DNA from 2 places in the Mesorhizobium sp. M7A.F.Ca.MR.148.00.0.0 genome. Region 1 is predicted to be linked to the other one. Evidence: predicted binding sites of a transcription regulator. Region 1 holds the regulator's gene; the other holds the start of a gene.
The links. The regulator LexA, encoded in region 1, represses DNA repair genes until DNA is damaged. The targets are predictions, from matches to a motif close to TGTTCNNNNTGTGTTCNG.

Region 2: the regulator LexA is predicted to act here: its motif matches at 2,188-2,205, upstream of uvrA (excinuclease ABC subunit UvrA).

What each region holds. Positions count from the first base shown of each region.
Region 1 is NZ_RZTB01000005.1:36,640-50,506, forward strand. Features, by position in the region: gene EOB49_RS03200 (ComEC/Rec2 family competence protein) at 1-2,179, shown strand, start outside; gene lexA (transcriptional repressor LexA) at 2,173-2,913, opposite strand; gene kynU (kynureninase) at 3,323-4,570, opposite strand; gene kynA (tryptophan 2,3-dioxygenase) at 4,642-5,478, opposite strand; gene EOB49_RS03220 (AMP-binding protein) at 5,475-7,100, opposite strand; gene EOB49_RS03225 (alpha/beta hydrolase) at 7,412-8,242, shown strand; gene glp (gephyrin-like molybdotransferase Glp) at 8,292-9,497, opposite strand; gene moaC (cyclic pyranopterin monophosphate synthase MoaC) at 9,497-9,979, opposite strand; gene trpC (indole-3-glycerol phosphate synthase TrpC) at 9,982-10,794, opposite strand; gene trpD (anthranilate phosphoribosyltransferase) at 10,805-11,815, opposite strand; gene EOB49_RS03250 (SurA N-terminal domain-containing protein) at 11,812-13,704, opposite strand; gene tpiA (triose-phosphate isomerase) at 13,850-13,867, shown strand, end outside.
Region 2 is NZ_RZTB01000018.1:40,323-45,368, forward strand. Features, by position in the region: gene uvrA (excinuclease ABC subunit UvrA) at 1-2,038, opposite strand, end outside; gene EOB49_RS09650 (hypothetical protein) at 2,750-3,046, opposite strand; gene EOB49_RS09655 (ATP-dependent Clp protease proteolytic subunit) at 3,139-3,744, opposite strand; gene EOB49_RS09660 (SRPBCC domain-containing protein) at 3,768-4,259, opposite strand; gene EOB49_RS09665 (metalloregulator ArsR/SmtB family transcription factor) at 4,256-4,570, opposite strand; gene EOB49_RS09670 (single-stranded DNA-binding protein) at 4,797-5,046, shown strand, end outside.

The sequences.
Region 1 (13,867 bases):
CCTGCTGGTGCCGGTCTGCCTGGCGATCGGAGCGATCGGCTATTTTTCGCTGACGGCTGAACCCGACTTTGCGAGACCTGTCGCGGTTGTCATCTTGACGGGGATCTGTGCGCTGGTCTCGCGCTCATGGCCAAAGACCCATCTGTGTTTCATGGCGGCGCTTTTGTGCGCCCTAGGACTGCTTGCTGCCAAGGTCGAGACGTGGCGTGCGGGCACACAAATGTTGGGCTCGGAAATCTCGACGCAGGTGACCGGCCGCGTCGTCTCGCTCGACCGGATGGAAACTGGCCGTATCCGGCTGACCATCGACGTGACATCGACCGCAAGACCGAAACTGCGCTATGCGCCGGAACGGGTGCGGCTTTCGGCACGCAAGATCCCGGCTGACGTGACCGCAGGCTCCCTCATCACTGGATATGCCAAGCTTTTGCCGCCGACTGGGCCGGTGCGGCCGGACAGCTATGATTTCTCCTTCGACAGCTATTTTGCCGGCATCGGCGGCAGCGGGTTCTTTCTCGGCAACCCAAAGCTTGTCGTCAGCGATGGTGGCGACATGCCGCTGCCGGCCCGAATTTCCTCTAGCGTGGAAAATGCCCGCGAGGCCATCGCCGACCATATCAGGGCGAGCGTCGGCGGCGCCGAAGGCGAGATCGCCGCGGCGCTGATCGTCGGCGTGCGCGCCGGCATTCCCGATGACATCAATGAGGCGATGCGACGTACCGGCATCTACCACATCATCTCGATTTCGGGACTGCACATGGCGCTGGTCGCAGGCACCATCATGGGCTTGCTGCGCGGCGCCTTCGCGTTGTTTCCCGACTTTTCCGCGCGTCGCCCGGTCAAGAAGTATGCCGCCGTCGCCGCACTGTTCTCGATCGCGGCCTATCTCATCATCTCTGGAGTCGTCGTTGCCGCCGAGCGCAGCTTCATCATGCTGGCGGTGATGCTGATTGCCGTGCTGTTCGATCGAGCAGCACTCACCATGCGCAATCTGGCGATCTCGGCGATCGCCGTCATCGTGGTGTCGCCGCATGAGGTGGTCGGCCCGAGTTTTCAGATGTCGTTCGCCGCGACCGCGGCTCTGGTCGGCGCCTATGCCGGCTGGGCCGATCACCGCGCGGGAAAAGCAAGACCGCCGCCCCCAAAGCGATCCATGCCCGGTTTCCTGACGCGAAAGTTCGTGCTCGCGGCAACCGGCCTTGCCATGACCTCCATCATCGCCGGCAGCGCCACGACGCTGTTTGCCATCTGGCATTTTCAGCGTGTGTCGCCGCTCAGCCTGTTCGCCAATCTGGCGGTTATGCCGATCGTCACCGTCGTCATGTTCCTGGCTGTCGCAAGCGCGCTGCTGATGCCTTTCGGATTGGATTGGCCGGCCCTCTACCTGATGGGCAAGGGTCTGACGGTGATGATCGCCATATCGGGTTGGATCTCCGAACGTTCGCCTGTCGATGGGGTTGGGCTGATTTCGCAGCAATCTGTCCTGCTGGTGACAATTGCCCTGGTCATCGCGACGATGGCGACAACTTGGCTGCGGCTCGCTGCTCTGCCATTCGCGCTGGCAGGCTTGCTGACCGTCTCGGATACGCGCACGCCGGATGTGCTGATCTCGGAAGACGCCCGGCTGGTGGCGTTGCCGATCGGTGGCGGCGAGCTTGCCGTCAGCCGGGAACGGCCGAACGAATTCACCGTCGACAACTGGAAACGCGCCCTGACATCAGAAACCATCGTCGTGCCAGAGGTGTTCGACAAGAGCGATGGGCAATTCGACGTCGCGGACGCCGTTGAGCTACCGCCGGGATCGCCGTTCTATTGCTCCTCAGGCGTTTGCGTGGCCAGGCATATGTCCGGTGCGATCATTGCCTATGTCGAGGACCGCAAGGACACCTGGAAAGCCTGCGGCTTCGCCGAGCTGATCGTCATCAATGACGCCACCGCCTATGACGCCTGTCACAATCCGCTGGTTCTCGTCATCACCAAGCGGCAACTGGCTCGCAAAGGCAGTGCCGCGGTCTTCTTCGATCGCCAATCGGCGACCACGCCGGCGACAATCAGCTTCGCGGTGAACAGCCCATATCGGCCCTGGCACACGCAACGCAAATACTCTCGTGAGGCGAGGGGGCTGGCACCCTTCAAGAAACCCGAGAAGCCAGCGGCCAACCCGCAGCCGCCTCAGTAGCGGCGGATGAGGCCGACGAGCTTGCCTTGCACCTTGACCCTGTCTGGGCCGAAAATACGGGTTTCATAGGCCGGATTGGCGGCTTCGAGAGCAATCGAAGCGCCCTTGCGGCGGAACCGCTTCAGCGTCGCTTCCTCTTGATCGACCAGCGCCACGATGATCTCGCCGGGGTTCGCCGTGTCGGCATTGCGGATGATGACGGTGTCGCCGTCGAAGATACCGGCCTCGATCATCGAGTCGCCCTTGACCTCCAGCGCATAGTGGGCGCCGCCCATGATCATGTCCGGCGGCACCGAGATCGAATGCGTCTGATGCTGGATGGCATCGATCGGCACACCGGCGGCGATACGGCCCATCACCGGTATCGACACGGCGGAGACCGCATCGTCATCATTGCCGGGCGAGGGCATCCGCGAAGGCGCCGGCTTGATCTGCCGGCCAAGAGCACCACCCTGACCGAGACTGCCCTGGATGACGCTTGGCGAAAACTTCTTTGCCGCGTTGAGGCCGGGCGCGATCGAGTCCGGCAATCGCAGCACTTCCAGCGCGCGTGCCCGGTTGGGCAACCGGCGAATAAAGCCGCGCTCCTCAAGTGCGGTGATCAGCCGATGAATCCCGGATTTGGAGGCAAGGTCGAGCGCCTCCTTCATCTCGTCGAAGGATGGCGGAATGCCGCTCTCCTTCAGGCGTTCATGGATGAACATCAGCAGTTCATGTTGCTTGCGTGTCAGCATGGCGGCCCCCAGATTACCTGAAACCAGAATCGAAAAACAAACCCAGAACAAACACTATCTGTTCCAGTTGTGTTCTGCAACCGTTTAAAGTTTAATGAATTTGTTAAGGCTGCTGAAATTATTTCGGCTTGCCAGCGGGTCGCGATCGACAGGCGCCAACCACGGCAATGCGCCTGCTCACATTGAAACCATTATGGTTAATGACCTGTGGCTCATCCTCGACCCAAGGCTTGGCATCATCTGCCGATCGACCGCCACAAGGGACGCTATCAATCTTCGGGACGTTCGTTTGCCGTGAACGAAACGGAGCCAAAACGCCAACGTCTGTTGGCATTTGTGGCTGGAATTCAGCCCTCCGTCATCTGCCGGGCAGTGAGGGCGGCGACGGCAAATCGCGGAGATCGTTGCGTCAGGTAACGGCTTCCTTGACGGCGAAACGCTGGTCCTTCCATGCGCCCGTGCGCAGAATGTCTTCTAGCACTTGAACCGCCAGCCACACATCCTTGTAGCCGACATAGAGCGGCGTGAAGCCGAAACGGATGGTCGATGGCGCGCGAAAATCACCGATGACGCCGCGCTCGATCAGCGCCCGCATGATTTGATAGCCGTGATCGTGAAGGAACGACACCTGGCTGCCGCGCCTGGTCGCGTCGCGGGTGGTCTCCAGCGTGAGGCCATAGGCGCCGCACTTTGCTTCGACGAGCTGGATGAACAGTTCCGTCAGCGCGACGCTCTTTTTTCGCAATGCCGCCATGTCGACGTCGTTCCAGATAACAAGCGCGCCTTTGAGCGCCCGCATCGACAGGACAGGCTGGGTGCCGCACAGAAAGCGGCGGATACCGGTGCCGGCAACATACCCCCGTTCGAAGGCAAAGGGCCGCGCATGGCCCCACCAGCCGCTGAGCGGCTGGCTGATATCGCCGTGATGGCGCTGCGCGGCATAGATGAAGGCCGGTGCGCCCGGACCGCCGTTGAGGTACTTGTAAGTGCAGCCGATGGCGAAATCGGCATTTGCGTGATCGAGCTCGACGGGCAGGGCGCCGGCGGTGTGGCATAGATCCCAGACGATCAGCGCTCCGGCCGCATGAGCCTTGCGCGTCAGCGCCGCCATGTCGCGCAGTTCACCCGATTTGTAGTTGACGTGGTTGACCAGCACCACCGCGACGTTTTCGTCGATCAGCTCTTCGATGGTGGGCGCGTCGACGCCCGCGAGGCGCAGCAGGACGCCGTCCCGTGTCGAGGCCACCCCTTCGGCGATGTACAGGTCGGTGGGGAAACTGTCACCCTCGGCGACGATGACCGACCGGCCCGGCCGCATCTCCAGCGCCGCATGCAGCACCTTGTAGATGTTGGTCGACGTCGTGTCGCAGACGACGGTCTGGCCGGCCGCGGCTCCAATCAGGCGCCCGAGTTGATCGCCGAGTTCGATCGGCATCTCGAACCATCCGGCCGTATTCCAGGCTCGGATGAGATCCTGGGCCCATTCCTGGGTTGCCGCCTGCTGCAGCTCGCCGAAAACGGCATGAGACGCTGCCCCCAGTGAATTGCCGTCGAGATAGATCACCCCCTCCGGCAGAATGAAACGGTCGCGCATGGCCCGCAGCGGATCTGTGGCATCCATCGCTTCGACTGCGGCGAGATCAGGAAATCCACTCATGGTCAGTCAGTCCCCGGTTGTTCGCGAAGGGTGTTCCGCCGCCGCGCGTCGCTGTTTTCATTTCGACGATGTCAGAGCCGGGTGCGGACCGTCCACAGCTCCGGGAACAGCACCACCTCGAGCATCTTCTTCAGATACGAAGCACCCGACGTGCCGCCGGTGCCGCGTTTCAGACCGATGATGCGCTCAACCGTGGTGACGTGGTTGAAGCGCCAGCGGCGGAAATAATCCTCGAAGTCGACCAGCTTCTCTGCCAGTTCGTAGAACATCCAGTAGCGCTGCGGATCGCGATAGATCGTCTGCCAGGCGACCAGCACCTCTTCGTTCTCGGTTCGCGTCTCACGCCAGTCCGTGCGCCTGGCATCGGCACCGATGTCGAATCCGTTGCGCGCAAGCAGCAGCAGCGCTTCGTCGTAGAGCGATGGTTCGGTCAGGATCGCTTCCAGCTTTCCGCTCAGGTCGGGCCGGTGCTTGTGCGGCCCGAGCATTGCCAAGTTTCGGTTGCCGGCCATGAACTCGATGGCGCGATACTGCCAGGACTGAAAACCCGAGGACTGGCCCAGCGCGTCGCGGAACTCGGTGTATTCGCTCGGCGTCATCGTCCGCAGCACATCCCAGGCACTGTTCAGCTGCTCGAAGATCCGCGCAACGCGCGACAGCATCTTGAAGCTCGGCTCGAGCCGGTCGGCGCGGATGGAACGGATCGCGGCGCCGATCTCGTGCAGAGCGAGCTTCATCCAGAGTTCGGAGGTCTGATGCTGGATGATGAACAGCATCTCGTCATGCGCCGATGACAGCGGCGTCTGGGCCTCCAGCACTTTCTCCAGGTGCAGGTAGTCGCTGTAGGACATGCGCTCCTTGAACGACATCTGGGCGCCTTCGGACGCCGGATCGTATGGCTCGCTCAATCGATTTTCTCCGTGCGCAGCCGGAAGCGCTGGATCTTGCCGGTCTGGGTCTTGGGCAGGGCGGCGATGAATTTTACCGATCGCGGATATTTATAGGGCGCGATCATTGCCTTGACATGGTCCTGCAGGCGCTTGGTGGTGAGGGCGTCGGGCGCGACGCCCTGCACCAGCACGACATGCGCCTCGACGATCTGGCCGCGCTCGGCGTCCTCGGCGCCAATGACAGCGCATTCGGCGACGTCCGGGTGCGCCAGCAGCGCCGCCTCGACCTCGGGACCGGCGATGTTGTAGCCGGCGCTGACGATCATGTCGTCGGAGCGTGCGGCGAAATGGAAAAAGCCGTCCTCGTCCTGCGTGAAGGTATCGCCGGTGAGGTTCCAGCCGTCGCGCACGTATTCCTTCTGCCTGTCATCGGCCATGTAGCGGCAGCCGGTCGGTCCGCGCACCGCAAGCCTGCCGGTCGCGCCGCGTGGCACCTCGCGCATCTCGTCATCGACGACGCGCGCCTCGTAGCCGCCCACCGGCTTTCCGGTCGACGCGGGCTTCATGTCGTCAAAACGGTTGGAGATGAAGATGTGCAGCATCTCGGTGGCTCCGATGCCGTCGAGGATCGGCTTTCCGGTCTTTTGTGTCCACTCTTCGAAAACGGGAGCAGGCAAGGTTTCGCCGGCCGAAACGGCGACGCGCAGCGATGACAGGTCCGCTCCTTCATCCATGGCCTTCAGCATGGCGCGGTAGGCAGTCGGCGCGGTGAAAGAGATCGTCGCTTTGTAGGTCTCGATGATGTGGATCATGTTGGGTGGCGTCGCCTGCTCCAGCAGCGTCGCCGCCGCACCGAAGCGCAGCGGGAAGATGGCGAGTCCGCCAAGGCCGAAGGTGAAGGCCAGCGGCGGCGAGCCGACGAAGATGTCGTCCGGCGTCACCTCCAGGATTTCGCGGGCGTAGGCGTCGGCGATGATCAGCAGGTCGCGGTGGAAATGCATCGTCGCCTTCGGAACGCCTGTTGTGCCCGAGGTGAAGCCGAGCAGGGCAACATCGTCGCGGCCGGTGTCGACTGCGGTGAACGTCACCGGCTTGTCGAGAGCGGCACGATCGAGTTCAGCATCATGGTTGGCGGTGCCGTCGAAACCGATGACCTGCTTGAGGAATGCGCTGTCCTTGGCGCAGGCGGTCATCTCGTCCATCAGCCTGGTGTCGCAGAGCGCGACGGTGATTTCCGCTTTGTCGACGATCTTGGCGAGTTCGCCGGCGCGCAGCATCGGCATGGTGTTGACGACCACGGCGCCAACCTTGGTGGCGGCCAGCCAGCAGGCGACCATTGCGGGGTTGTTGGCCGAACGGATCAGCACCCGGTTGCCGGGCTCGACCCCATAATTCTCGACCAGCGCGTGGGCCAGCCTGTTCGTCCAGTCGGACAGTTCCTTGTAGGTGCGGCGGCGGCCATTGCCGATCAGCGCGGTGTGGTCGCCCAGGCCTTTCTCGACCAGCCTGTCGGTCAGTTCGACACCGGCGTTGAGGCGTTCGGGATAGTCGAAGCCGTCGAGCAGGATTTCAGGCCATTGCTCCGGCGGCGGCAGGTGATCGCGCGTGAACGTGTCGATATGCGCTGAAGGCCCAAGCATGTCGCCGCTCTCCCGTCTGCTGCCTGGCCAGTGCGCGATGCGCCTTGGCCGGATGTCGTGGATCCTAAGGTCCTGCTCTGAGGAGGCTTCGTACTGCCCATCGCACCTGCTGAGATGCGCCCAGAAAGGGTGAACATCTGCAGGTTCGGGCAGCACAGCAGACCTCCCATTGTCGGCTGTTCGTGCGGGCAGGATCGCACCAGTCGAAATTTGTTTCAAGCCTAAAATGTTTTTGCCCTAGAGCATTGACGCATGGCGTGGCGGTGGCCATTGCTAGCGGAACAGCGATGCCGTTTTTGGGGAGGGCACAGATGTTCGAACGTCACATCGTCGATTGGGATGATGCCTATGCCAACGGTGCGAATATCGCCGGCAGCGACCGATGGCCGGCCGCGTGGGTGGAGCCTGCGCAAGCGTTTCGTGACGCACTCTCGGCGCAGGGCCGGGCACGGCTCGACATCACCTATGGCGATGGGCGACGCAATCGGCTCGATCTCTTCCTCCCCAGCGCCACGCCCAAAGGGTTGGTGGTGTTCATCCATGGCGGTTACTGGAAGGCGTTCGACAAGAGTTTCTGGTCGCATCTCGCCAATGGTGCGGTCAGCAGCGGCTTTGCCGTGGCGATGCCGTCCTACACGCTGTGCCCGGACTTACGCATCGCCGGCATCGTCCAGGAGATCGGCGTGGCGATCGGCAAGGCGGCGGCAATGGTCGACGGGCCGCTGATGCTGACCGGACATTCGGCCGGCGGCCATCTTGCCAGCCGGATGGTGACGACAACCACGCCTCTGGCGGACGATGTGGCGCGGCGCGTGCGCCATGTCGTTTCGATTTCGGGTGTCCACGATCTGCGTCCGATCATGCGCACCGAGATGAACGCGACTCTGGCCATCGACGAGGCCGAGGCGTTGGCGGAAAGCCCGGCACTGTTGCGGCCCATGGATGGTGTCCGCATCACCTGTTGGGCCGGTGGTGGCGAGCGCGCCGAGTTCCTGCGTCAGAACGCCTTGCTTGCCAACATCTGGACGGGCCTCGGTGCTGCAACCAGCACCGTGGTCGAGCCCGACCGGCATCATTTCAGCATTGTCGACGGCCTTGCCGATCCGGCCCACCCACTGAGCCGCGCCTTGATATCGGGCTAGCGCCGAGATCATTTTCCAATTTGTTATTAATGGTTTGTCTTGCTATGCTTCAACGCAGCATCAACACGCTGCAGGCCTCGCCCGCAGCCGCTGCGGGGGCAAACGGCGCCCGCACGATCAGCCCGTTGGCGTCGGCCAGCATTCTCAGCATCGACGAATCCTGGATGCCGAACGGGGTTGCCACCAGAGCTCCGTCATCTTCCCGGACCACCGCCCGCACATAGTCCTGGCGCAGATCATTGGCCGGCATGGCGGCACCCAACCGCGCCGGACGAATGTCCTGGCGATGATTGCGGCCGCCGAGCCGCGCCAGCAGCGGCTTCAGGAACAATTGCGAGCAGACCAGGCTTGCCACCGGATTGCCGGGCAGGCCGATGCACCTGATATCGCCGAGGCGGCCGAACATCAGCGGCTTGCCAGGACGCATGGCGATCTTCCAGAAGCCGAGCGTCATGCCTTCGCCGGTCAGCACGTCGTGGATCAGGTCGTGATCGCCGACCGAGGCGCCACCAAGCGTCACGATGACATCCGCACCGGCCGCGACCGCTTTTTGCACCAGTTCGGCGATAGCCTCCTTGCGATCGGCGGCAATGCCGAGATCGAGCGCGCGGGCGCCGACCGAGTGTGCGGTGGCGGCGACGCCATAGGCATTCGATGAGATGATCTGGTCCGGGCCGAGATCACTGCCCGGCGGCAGCAATTCGTCGCCGGTGGCGATAATGGCGACCAGCGGCCGTTTCACCACGCTGACCCGAGGATGGTTGGCCGATGCTGCCAGCGACAGTGCCGCCGGGTCGAGCAAGCGGCCTTTTTCCAGCAGCATGTCGCCTGTTGAAAAATCGAGCCCGATGCGGCGGATATTGCGCCATTGCGCCGTTGGCTCGGTCACTTCGATTTCGCCGCCGCCGAGATCGCGGACATTCTCCTGGATGACGATGGTGTCGGCGCCTTCGGGCAGCGGCGCGCCGGTGAAGATGCGCACGGCCTGCGTCTGGCCGACCGTGCCGTCGAAGCCACGCCCAGCCGGCGCCATGCCGATCACCGACAGCCTGGATGGGACCGACGTGACGTCGGCGGCGCGCGCTGCATAGCCGTCCATGGCGGAAGCATTGAAAGGCGGCTGGGTGCGAAGTGCTACGACCGGTTCCGCCAGAACACGATCCACAGCCTCGAACAGGGGAACGCTTTCGCCGGCTAGAGGCGCCGCGCCATCAAGCAGGCGTTCAAGCGCCTCCGCGATAGGAACCAGCGCCATCAGGCGCTCGCCTTGTAGTCACCCGACTTGCCACCGGTCTTTTCGACTAGGCGGATGCCGGTGATGACCATGGCGCGGTCTACTGCTTTGGCCATGTCGTAGATGGTCAGGCAGGCGACCGAGGCAGCCGTCAGCGCTTCCATCTCGACACCCGTCTTGCCGGTGACGCGCGCCAGTGCGGTGACCTTCAGGCCCGGCAAAGCATGGTCGGGCTCGATGTCGACGGAAACCTTGGTCAAAAGCAGCGGGTGGCAGAGCGGGATCAGTTCATGCGTCTTCTTCGCCGCCATGATACCGGCGATGCGCGCAGTGCCGAGCACATCGCCCTTCTTGGCGTTGCCGGCGAGGATCATCTTCAGCGTCTCGGGCTGCATCGCGACAAAGCCTTCGGCGATCGCCGTGCGCGTTGTTTCGTCCTTGTCGCCGACGTCGACCATGTTGGCCTCGCCCTGCGCGCCGAGATGGGTAAGGCCCGATACCATCGTCAGATGGCCTCGGCCAAAGCCTTGCCTGTCAGAAGCAGGCGCGTCGCCGCGGTGACGTCCTGTTGCCGCATCAGGCTCTCGCCGACAAGAAAAGTGCCGATGTCGCTCTTTTGCAGCCTGAGGCAGTCGTCATGCGAGAAAATACCGCTCTCGCTGACCAGCAAGCGGTCGGCCGGAACCATCGTCGCCAGCCGCATGGAAGTGTCGAGGCTGGTCTCGAATGTGCGCAGATTGCGGTTGTTGATGCCGATCAGCCGCGACGACAGTTTTAGCGCGCGCTGCGTCTCGGTCTCGTCGTGCACTTCGACCAGTGCATCCATGCCGAGTTCGAAGGCCGTCGCCTCGAGCTCGCTGGCCAGGACGTCGTCGACACTGGCCATGATGATCAGGATGGCATCCGCGCCCCAGGCGCGGGCTTCGTAGACCTGATACGGATCGAACAGGAAATCCTTGCGCAGCGCCGGCAGCGCGACGGCGGCTCGCGCCCGGGTGAGAAATTCGGGCGCACCCTGGAAGGACGGTGCATCGGTCAGCACCGAAAGACAGGCAGCACCACCCTTGGCATAGGCCTGCGCCAGCGCCGGTGGATCGAAATCGGCACGGATCAGACCCTTGGAAGGGCTCGCCTTCTTGATCTCGGCGATTAGCGCGAAGGCGCCGGATTTGCGCTTCGCTTCCAGTGCGGCAAGAAAGCCGCGCGGTGCGTCGGCGTCTTTTGCCCGGGCCTTGATTTCGGCCAACGGCACGCGTGCCTTTGCTGCCGCGATCTCGTCGCGCTTGTAGGCCTCGATCTTGCGAAGAATGTCAGACACGCTCTATCCGTTATCCGCTCGAAATCTCGACCAGCCTGTCGAGCACTTGCAGGGCACGGCCGCTATCGATGGCTTGCGCCGCCGCCGCGATGCCGTCGCCAAGCGTCGTCGCCTTGCCGGCCACAACCAGTCCGGCACCGGCGTTCATCAGCACGGTGTCGCGATAGGCGCCGGCGGCGCCGCCCAGCATATCGCGCAAGGCCTTGGCGTTGTAGTCCGCATCGCCGCCACGCAATTCGTCCTTGCTGTGGCGCGGCAACCCAACCGCTTCAGGCGTCAGGGTGAAGCTGCGGATCTCGCCGCCGATCACTTCGGCAACCTGCGTCTCGCCGGTGGTGGTGATCTCGTCATAGCCGTCGCCATGGGCAACCCAGACATGCTCGGCACCCAGCGCCTTCAGCGTCTCGGCAACCGGCAGGATCCATTCCGGCAGGAACACACCGACCAGCTGCCGCTTGACGCCGGCCGGATTGGAGAGCGGCCCGAGCAGGTTGAATATGGTGCGGGTGCCGAGTTCGACGCGAGTCGGGCCGACATGCTTCATCGCCGGATGGTGCGCAGGCGCGAACATGAAGCCAACGCCTGCCTCGTGGATGCAGCGGCCGATGAATTCGGGCGAGATGTCGATCTTGACGCCGAGCGCAACCAGCACGTCGGCTGCCCCCGTCAGCGATGAAAGGCCGCGATTGCCGTGTTTGGCAACCGGCACGCCGCTGCCGGCAACGACGAAGGCCGATGCCGTCGAAATGTTGACGCTGTGAGAATTGTCGCCGCCGGTGCCGACGATGTCGATGGCGTCGGTGGGCGCGTCGACGTGCAGCATCTTGCCCCGCATGGTTGCGACGGCGCCTGAAATCTCGCTCACCGTCTCGCCGCGCACACGCAGCGCCATCAGGAAACCGCCGATCTGGCCGGGGGTTGCGTCACCCGACATGATGATGTCGAAGGCCTCGCGCGCTTCCTCGAAGGAAAGCGCGCTACCGGTCGCGATCTTGGCGATATGGGTTTTCAGCGCGCTCATCTTGTCGAGGCTTGGGCGACGGCGGCCTGGTCGATGCGAACGTCGTACTGCGTCTGCAACTGCGCCACCAACTGGTCGAGCAGGTCATCCGACATGCCGGAGGTGAAGGATTTCTGCGCGTCGTCCGGCACCGAACTGGCATCGGCTCCGGCGGGCTCGAACACTTCGGCGACCTTGTACAGGATCTGCCCGTCTCCGGTGGGTGAGGGGATCAGGCCGGTGCCGCCTTCGCCGACACCGAACATCGCTGCCGCACCCTCCTTACCGAAGTCGACATCGTCAGCCTCACGCTTGACACCGCGCTTGGTCTGCTTTTCGAGCTTCAGTTCGCTGGCGATGACATCGAGCGTTGCGCCGGCCTTGAGCCGCTTTTCCAGTTCGTCAGCCTTGGCGGCCAGCCGCTTGCTTATTTCCGCCGCCGTCCAGTCGGCGACGACTTTCTGACGAACCTCATCCAGCGTGCGGTCGCGAGCCGGCGTGATGGACGCCACCTCATAGAAGACGAAGCCGTTGTCGGCTGTGGTCAAGGCATCGTTTTCCGTGTTGGGTTCGGCGTCGAAGACGGCTTTGATCAGCTCCGGCGATTGCGGCAGGTCCTTGACGATGGTTGCATCTGGCCGCAGTCCACTACGATCGATGGCGTCGATGGTGACGACCTTCAGCTTCAGCTTGGCCGCGGCCTCCGCCAGCGAACTGCCGGCGGCGCGGGTGTCATCGTAATTGTCGCGCACGTCCAGAAGGATGCGACTTGCCTCGCCCAGCGCCAGATCCTTGCGGATCTGATCGGACACCTCGGCCAGTGGCTTCACCACCTCGGGCTTGATCTCGGTGACGCGCAGCAGCACCGGACCGAAGGCGCCTTGCACGACCTGACTGACTTCATTGGCGTTGAGCGAAAAGGCCGCGTCGGCGACCGCCTTGTCGGCGATCTTGTCCTTGGCAAGCGTGCCGAGCAACGTATCGGCCGGCATCTTGCCTTCCGCCGTGACAAGCTTGTCGAAAGTGGCGCCGGCCTTAAGCGAATCGAGTGCGGCCTTGGCCGCATCCGGCGTCTTGAACACGAGCTGCTCGACGGTGCGCAGTTCCGGCGTGGTGTAACGCGCCTTGTTCTTGTTGTAGTCGTCGCTGACCTGGCTGTCGGTGACGGCGGTCGTATCCATGATGTCGACGGGTTCGAGGCGGACATAGGAAAATTTGCGGTATTCGGGTGCCGCATATGTCTTCTTGTTGGCTTCGAAATAGGCCGAGAGCACGCTATCGGACGGCGCCGCGATCGGCTCGACCAGTGCCTTGGGCAGCGTCAAATAGTCGATGGTGCGGTCTTCGCCGCGATAGAGCGCAACCGCCTTGAAGAAAGTGTCCGGAGCCTTGAGGCCATCCGAGACCGCCTCGACAATTTGCTGGCGCACGGCCACCTGGGCACGGTTCTTCAAATAGTCCTCGGGCCGCATGCCGATCTGCTGCAGCATATATTCGAACGTTCTGCGGTCGAACTGGCCGCCCGGGCCCTTGAAGGCTGGGTCCTCGCGTGTCAACTCGGCCAGCCGATCCTTGGAAAGTCCGAGGCCCAGCTTGCGGGCCTGTTCGTCGAGAACGGCACCAGAGACGAGCTGAGCCAACACCTGGTTGTCGACGCCGAGCGCCTTTGCCTGTTCGTGGCTGAGACGTTGGCCGAACTGTTGCGACATGACGGCGAGCTGGCGATCGTAGGCGAGACGGTATTCGTTGATCGATACTCTGGTGCCGCCGGCGGTTATCACCGAATCGTGGCCGGCAAGACCGCTCATCAGCTGTCCGGAAACGCCCCAGACCAAAAAGCTGAGCACCAGCAGCACCAACAGTCCCTTCGCGACCCAGGTGCCTGCCGCGTTTCTCAATATACCAAGCATTTTTACTTCCGATTTATGCGCATTTTCGCATGCGCCGAGTCTGAAACAAGCGCAATAGCGCCCTTCCGGCCCACTGTCGATTGCTTTGTGGCCTGATTTTGGTAGTGAGGGCCAGAGCCCCGATATCATCCGGAGAAGCAAACCCATGACGCCAGGAATTCGC
Region 2 (5,046 bases), on a different contig from region 1:
CAGCCTTGAACAGGGTTTCGATCAGGAAGGTCGACTTGCCGCCGCCCGACACGCCGGTGACGGCGGTGAAGGTGCCGAGCGGTATTTCGGCGGTGACGTTCTTCAGATTGTTGCCGCGCGCGCCGACGATCTTCAGGCGCCGGTTTTTCTTCGCTTCACGCCGCACGCCTGGCGTCGCCACTTCGAGCGCGCCCGACAGATATTTGCCGGTGATCGAATTGGGATTGGCCATTACCTGCTGCGGGGTGCCCTGGGCGATGATCTCGCCGCCATGGATGCCCGCGGCCGGACCCATGTCGACGACATAGTCGGCATGCAGGATGGCGTCCTCGTCATGCTCGACGACGATCACCGTGTTGCCGATATCGCGCAGGTGCTTCAGCGTATCGAGCAGGCGGGCATTGTCGCGCTGATGCAGGCCGATCGACGGTTCGTCCAGCACATAGAGCACGCCCGTGAGACCGGAGCCGATCTGCGATGCCAGCCGGATGCGCTGGCTCTCGCCGCCTGACAGCGTGCCGGAATTGCGCGACAGCGTCAGGTAGTCGAGCCCGACATCGTTGAGGAAGCGCAGCCGCTCGCGGATCTCCTTGAGCACCCGCACCGCGATCTCGTTCTGCTTGTCGTTGAGCGACGCGGGCAGGTCGGTGAACCACTGGTCGGCCTTGCGGATGGAAAGCTCGGTGACTTCGCCGATATGCCTGCCGGCGATTTTCACCGCCAGCGACTCGGGCTTCAGCCGATAACCCTTGCAGACCGGGCAGGGCGTGGCCGACATGAAGCGCTCGATCTCCTCGCGCATCCAGGCGGATTCGGTCTCTTTCCAGCGGCGCTCCAGATTGGGAATGACGCCTTCGAAGGTCTTGGTGGTCTTGTAGGAGCGCAGGCCGTCATCATACTGGAAGGTGATTTCGCGCTCACCCGTGCCGTGCAGGATAGCTTCCTTGGCCTCTTCGGACAAATCCTTGAACTTGTCGCCGAGCTTGAAGCCATAGGCCTTGCCCAGCGCTTCCAGCGTTTGCGCGTAATAGGGGGAAGTCGATTTCGCCCACGGGCTGACGGCGCCGTCGCGCAGCGAGATGTTCTCGTCCGGCACGATCAGATTGCCGTCGATGGCGCGCTGGCTGCCGAGACCGTCACAGGTCGGGCAGGCGCCGAACGGGTTGTTGAACGAGAACAGGCGCGGTTCGATTTCCGGAATGGTGAAGCCGGAGACCGGGCAAGCGAACTTTTCCGAGAACAGGATGCGCTCATGCGTCTCGTTCTTCGACTTGTTGACCGAATCCTCGCCGGTCTGGCTGGAATCGAGCGGCTTGTCGGCGAATTCGGCGACCGCCAGCCCATCGGCCAGCTTCAGCGCCGTTTCGATGGAATCGGCGAGCCGCGTCGCCAGATCGCCGCGCACGACGATGCGGTCGACGACGACGTCGAGGTCATGCTTGTACTTCTTGTCCAGCGCCGGCACGTCGGCGATCTCATAGAAGACGCCGTCGACCTTGACGCGTTGAAAGCCCTTCTTCTGCAGTTCCAGCAATTCCTTGCGGTACTCGCCTTTGCGGCCGCGCACCATCGGCGCCAGGATGAACAGGCGCGTGCCTTCCTCGATCGCCAGCACGCGGTCGACCATCTGCGAAACCGTCTGGCTCTCGATCGGCAGGCCGGTGGCCGGCGAATAGGGTATGCCGACGCGCGCAAAAAGCAGCCGCATATAGTCGTAGATCTCGGTGACGGTGCCGACCGTCGAACGCGGGTTCTTCGAGGTGGTCTTCTGCTCGATGGAAATGGCGGGCGACAGGCCGTCGATCTGGTCGACGTCAGGCTTCTGCATCATCTCAAGGAATTGCCGCGCGTAGGCCGACAGGCTTTCGACGTAGCGGCGCTGGCCCTCGGCATAGATCGTGTCGAAGGCCAGCGATGACTTGCCGGACCCCGACAGGCCGGTCATGACAATCAGGCTGTCACGCGGCAAGTCGAGATCGACATTCTTCAGATTGTGTTCGCGCGCCCCGCGAATGGAAAGATATTTATGGTCGGCCATAGCCGGTCGCCGCCTCAGAATCTGGAATTTCCTGGAATGGCGGGTTTTCCCGGCCATCCCCTATGTAGGTAGTTTTGCCGCCACGTCGAGATACGCCACAATTCCCGACGAGAGCGTTTAAGCGTCTTTCGCGTGAACGGGCAAGCGGAAAGAACAAAGGCCGAACACGCTCCTGACAAAGCTGTGCAAAAACTGACTTGCACGTAACCTCCCGGCGATCACATTTTTCGGTAACCGGCTATTGATGGTTGACGCCACCAGCTGACGGGAGCAGTCTCCAGCAGTCAACGAAGACGGCCGTCTTTCGATGGCCTCGCCGCCCAAAGGCGGCCTGCGAGACGCCGCAGGCATTTGCGATTTGTGCTTCGAATTGACAACAATCGCAACGGACAGAGGAGCGGAGCTATGACGCCACCGGATCGTCCCCTAGGGTTCCAGTTGTCACTGGAGCCGAGGCAGGCATAAGTGCCAGGGTTCAGCGTTTTCGCCAGCCGGCAAACCGTGACCTGCCATCTCTCGTAAAATCAGAGACTACTAGTCGGATCGTCGGCTGAATGCCGCGGTGCATCCGAAATCAAACGCCGGCAGTACACTCCCGGTAAAATTGGATTTGAGATCCAAAAAGGCCCCGTCCGTTTGCGCAAAGCACGGCGGGGCCGTTTTCATGTGCGGATTGTCTTGTGGGCGACAGGCGCAGCGCGACACGCGCTGTCAGTGGCGCGGCGGCCCGATCGAGCCGGCGCCGACATCGACGGTGATGCTGCCGGAAATCCTGACATCGGTATCGCCGATCTTGAATGTGCCGTTCTCGCCGGCTGGCAGCGCATCGTCCGGCTCTGGAGCCGGCTTGGCGATGCGGTAGTCGCCGGTCACGCCGGGCAGGGCGCCTTTTTGCGTCGACGACGAACTGTCGTCGGCAAGTGCCGCGCCGCTGATGAGGCTCGCAATGGCGAGCGCTGCAACGGCGATGACGCGGTGCAATGATCTGGACTGATGAGTGTCGGTCATCCCAGGACTATAGTGGCGCGCCGCCGATGGAACCAGACCGGCATCGTCAAATCTTCGACTACCTGCCGGACGGTCTCCGATCCGGCCCTGGCTTACGCCGCTTTCTTTCGCGTGTCGAAAACATGGTCGACGATGCCCCAGGACTGGGCCTCGCGGGCGGTCATGAAGTGGTCGCGGTCGAGCGTGCGTTCCACCTCTTCATAGCTGCGGCCGCAATGCTGCGCGTAAAGTTCGGCCATGTGCCGTTTCGTCCGGCCGATGCGCTCGGCATGGCGCTGGATGTCGGATGCCTGGCCCTGGAACCCACCCAGCGGCTGATGCAGCAGGATAGTGGCATTCGGCAGGGAAATCCGGCGCCCCGGTGTGCCTGCCATCAGCAGGAACGAGCCCATCGAGGCGGCAAAGCCCATGCATACGGTGGACACCGGGCAGCTGATATATTGCATCGTATCGTAGATGGCGAAGCCGCTGGTCACCACGCCGCCCGGCGAGTTGATGTAGAGCGAGATCTCCTTGTCGGGATTGTCCGATTCCAGCGACAAAAGCTGCGCGCAGACCAGCGCCGAGATGTCGTCGTTGATCTCGCCGTTGATGAAGATGATGCGCTCGCGCAGCAGCCGCGAAAAGATGTCGAAGGCACGTTCGCCGCGGCTCGATTGCTCGATGACCATCGGCACCAGACTGGCAACACCGCTCATTGTCTCTCTCCGTCCGTTTTGTTTCAGGCCGCGCGAAGCAGGAGGCGAGGCGTGTTTGCGGCGATTGGCTTAGATGACCTGTTCGCACCGAGCGAAACCCGGCAGCCGGCGCCTGCCATGGCGACGGCAGGCATGGTCTTGCGGGCAAAGCCGTCATGGACGATGCGCAGATGCGTGCCGCCGGAAACGGTTCGGGCAAGTGTGAAGGTGACGGTACTGTCGAGCGGCCCCTGCCTGGCGGCGTCGCCCGGCTGCTCCCGCCAGGAATAGCGCAGCAGCTTCCCGGGTTCGGCGTCGAGGATTTCGCATTCGACCGGCGTTTCCGGTCCGGCGAAGGCAAAACGGTTGCCGATCTCGGGGCTGATGTCGTTCGGCATCATCCAGGCGGCCAGCAATTCCGGTACGGTCAGGGCCCGCCATACCTTTTCCGGCGGCTCGGCAAGCTCGTACTCGAACTCGAGCGCATCCGCGGCGTCGCCTTGGCCGTCGTTGGCCGCTAATCCCGCCTTCTTCATTGATCCATGTCCTTCAAAACCGCCTTCAGCCTTTCGATGCGCTCCGGCCAGAATGTCCGGTAGCGTTCGATCCAGGAGAGCAAGGGGGCGAGCCCCTGCGGATCGGCGCGGTAATAGGCGTTGCGGCCGGCTCGCCGCTCGACCACCAGCCCGGCGCCACGCAGCACCGCCAGATGCTGCGACACCGCGGGCTGCGACACCGTCATCCCGGTGCGCAATTCCGACACGCTCATCTCGCCGGCGGCCAGCCGCTCAAAGACGGCGCGGCGCGTCGGGTCGGCCAGTGCGCGAAAAACCTCTGCTTCGATCATGCCAAAAGCATAAGTGCATACTTATCGATTTGGCAAGCGGTCTTTTCGGGCCCATATGATCGGCTTCGGCATTGCTGCCATTCCTTGACAATAAGCAGCGATGCGGATAAGAACGAAAAGGGAACAAAAACCTTGTGGGTAAAGGCAGCCATGGCAAGCGGCGATCGCCTGCAGCCTGTAAGGTGCTGCGACAAAAATTTGTTTCGGATGAGCGCGGAGAAATATCATGGCGGGTAGCGTCAACAAGGTCATTCTGGTCGGCAATCTCGGCGCGGATCCCGAAATCCGTCGCCTGAATTCGGGTGAGCCGGTCGTCAACATCCGCATCGCCACATCGGAAAGCTGGCGCGACAAGAATTCCGGCGAACGCAAGGAAAAAACCGAGTGGCACAACGTCGTCATCTTCAATGAGGGCATCGCCAAGGTGGCGGAGCAGTATCTGAAGAAGGGCATGAAGGTCTATGTCGAGGGCCAGT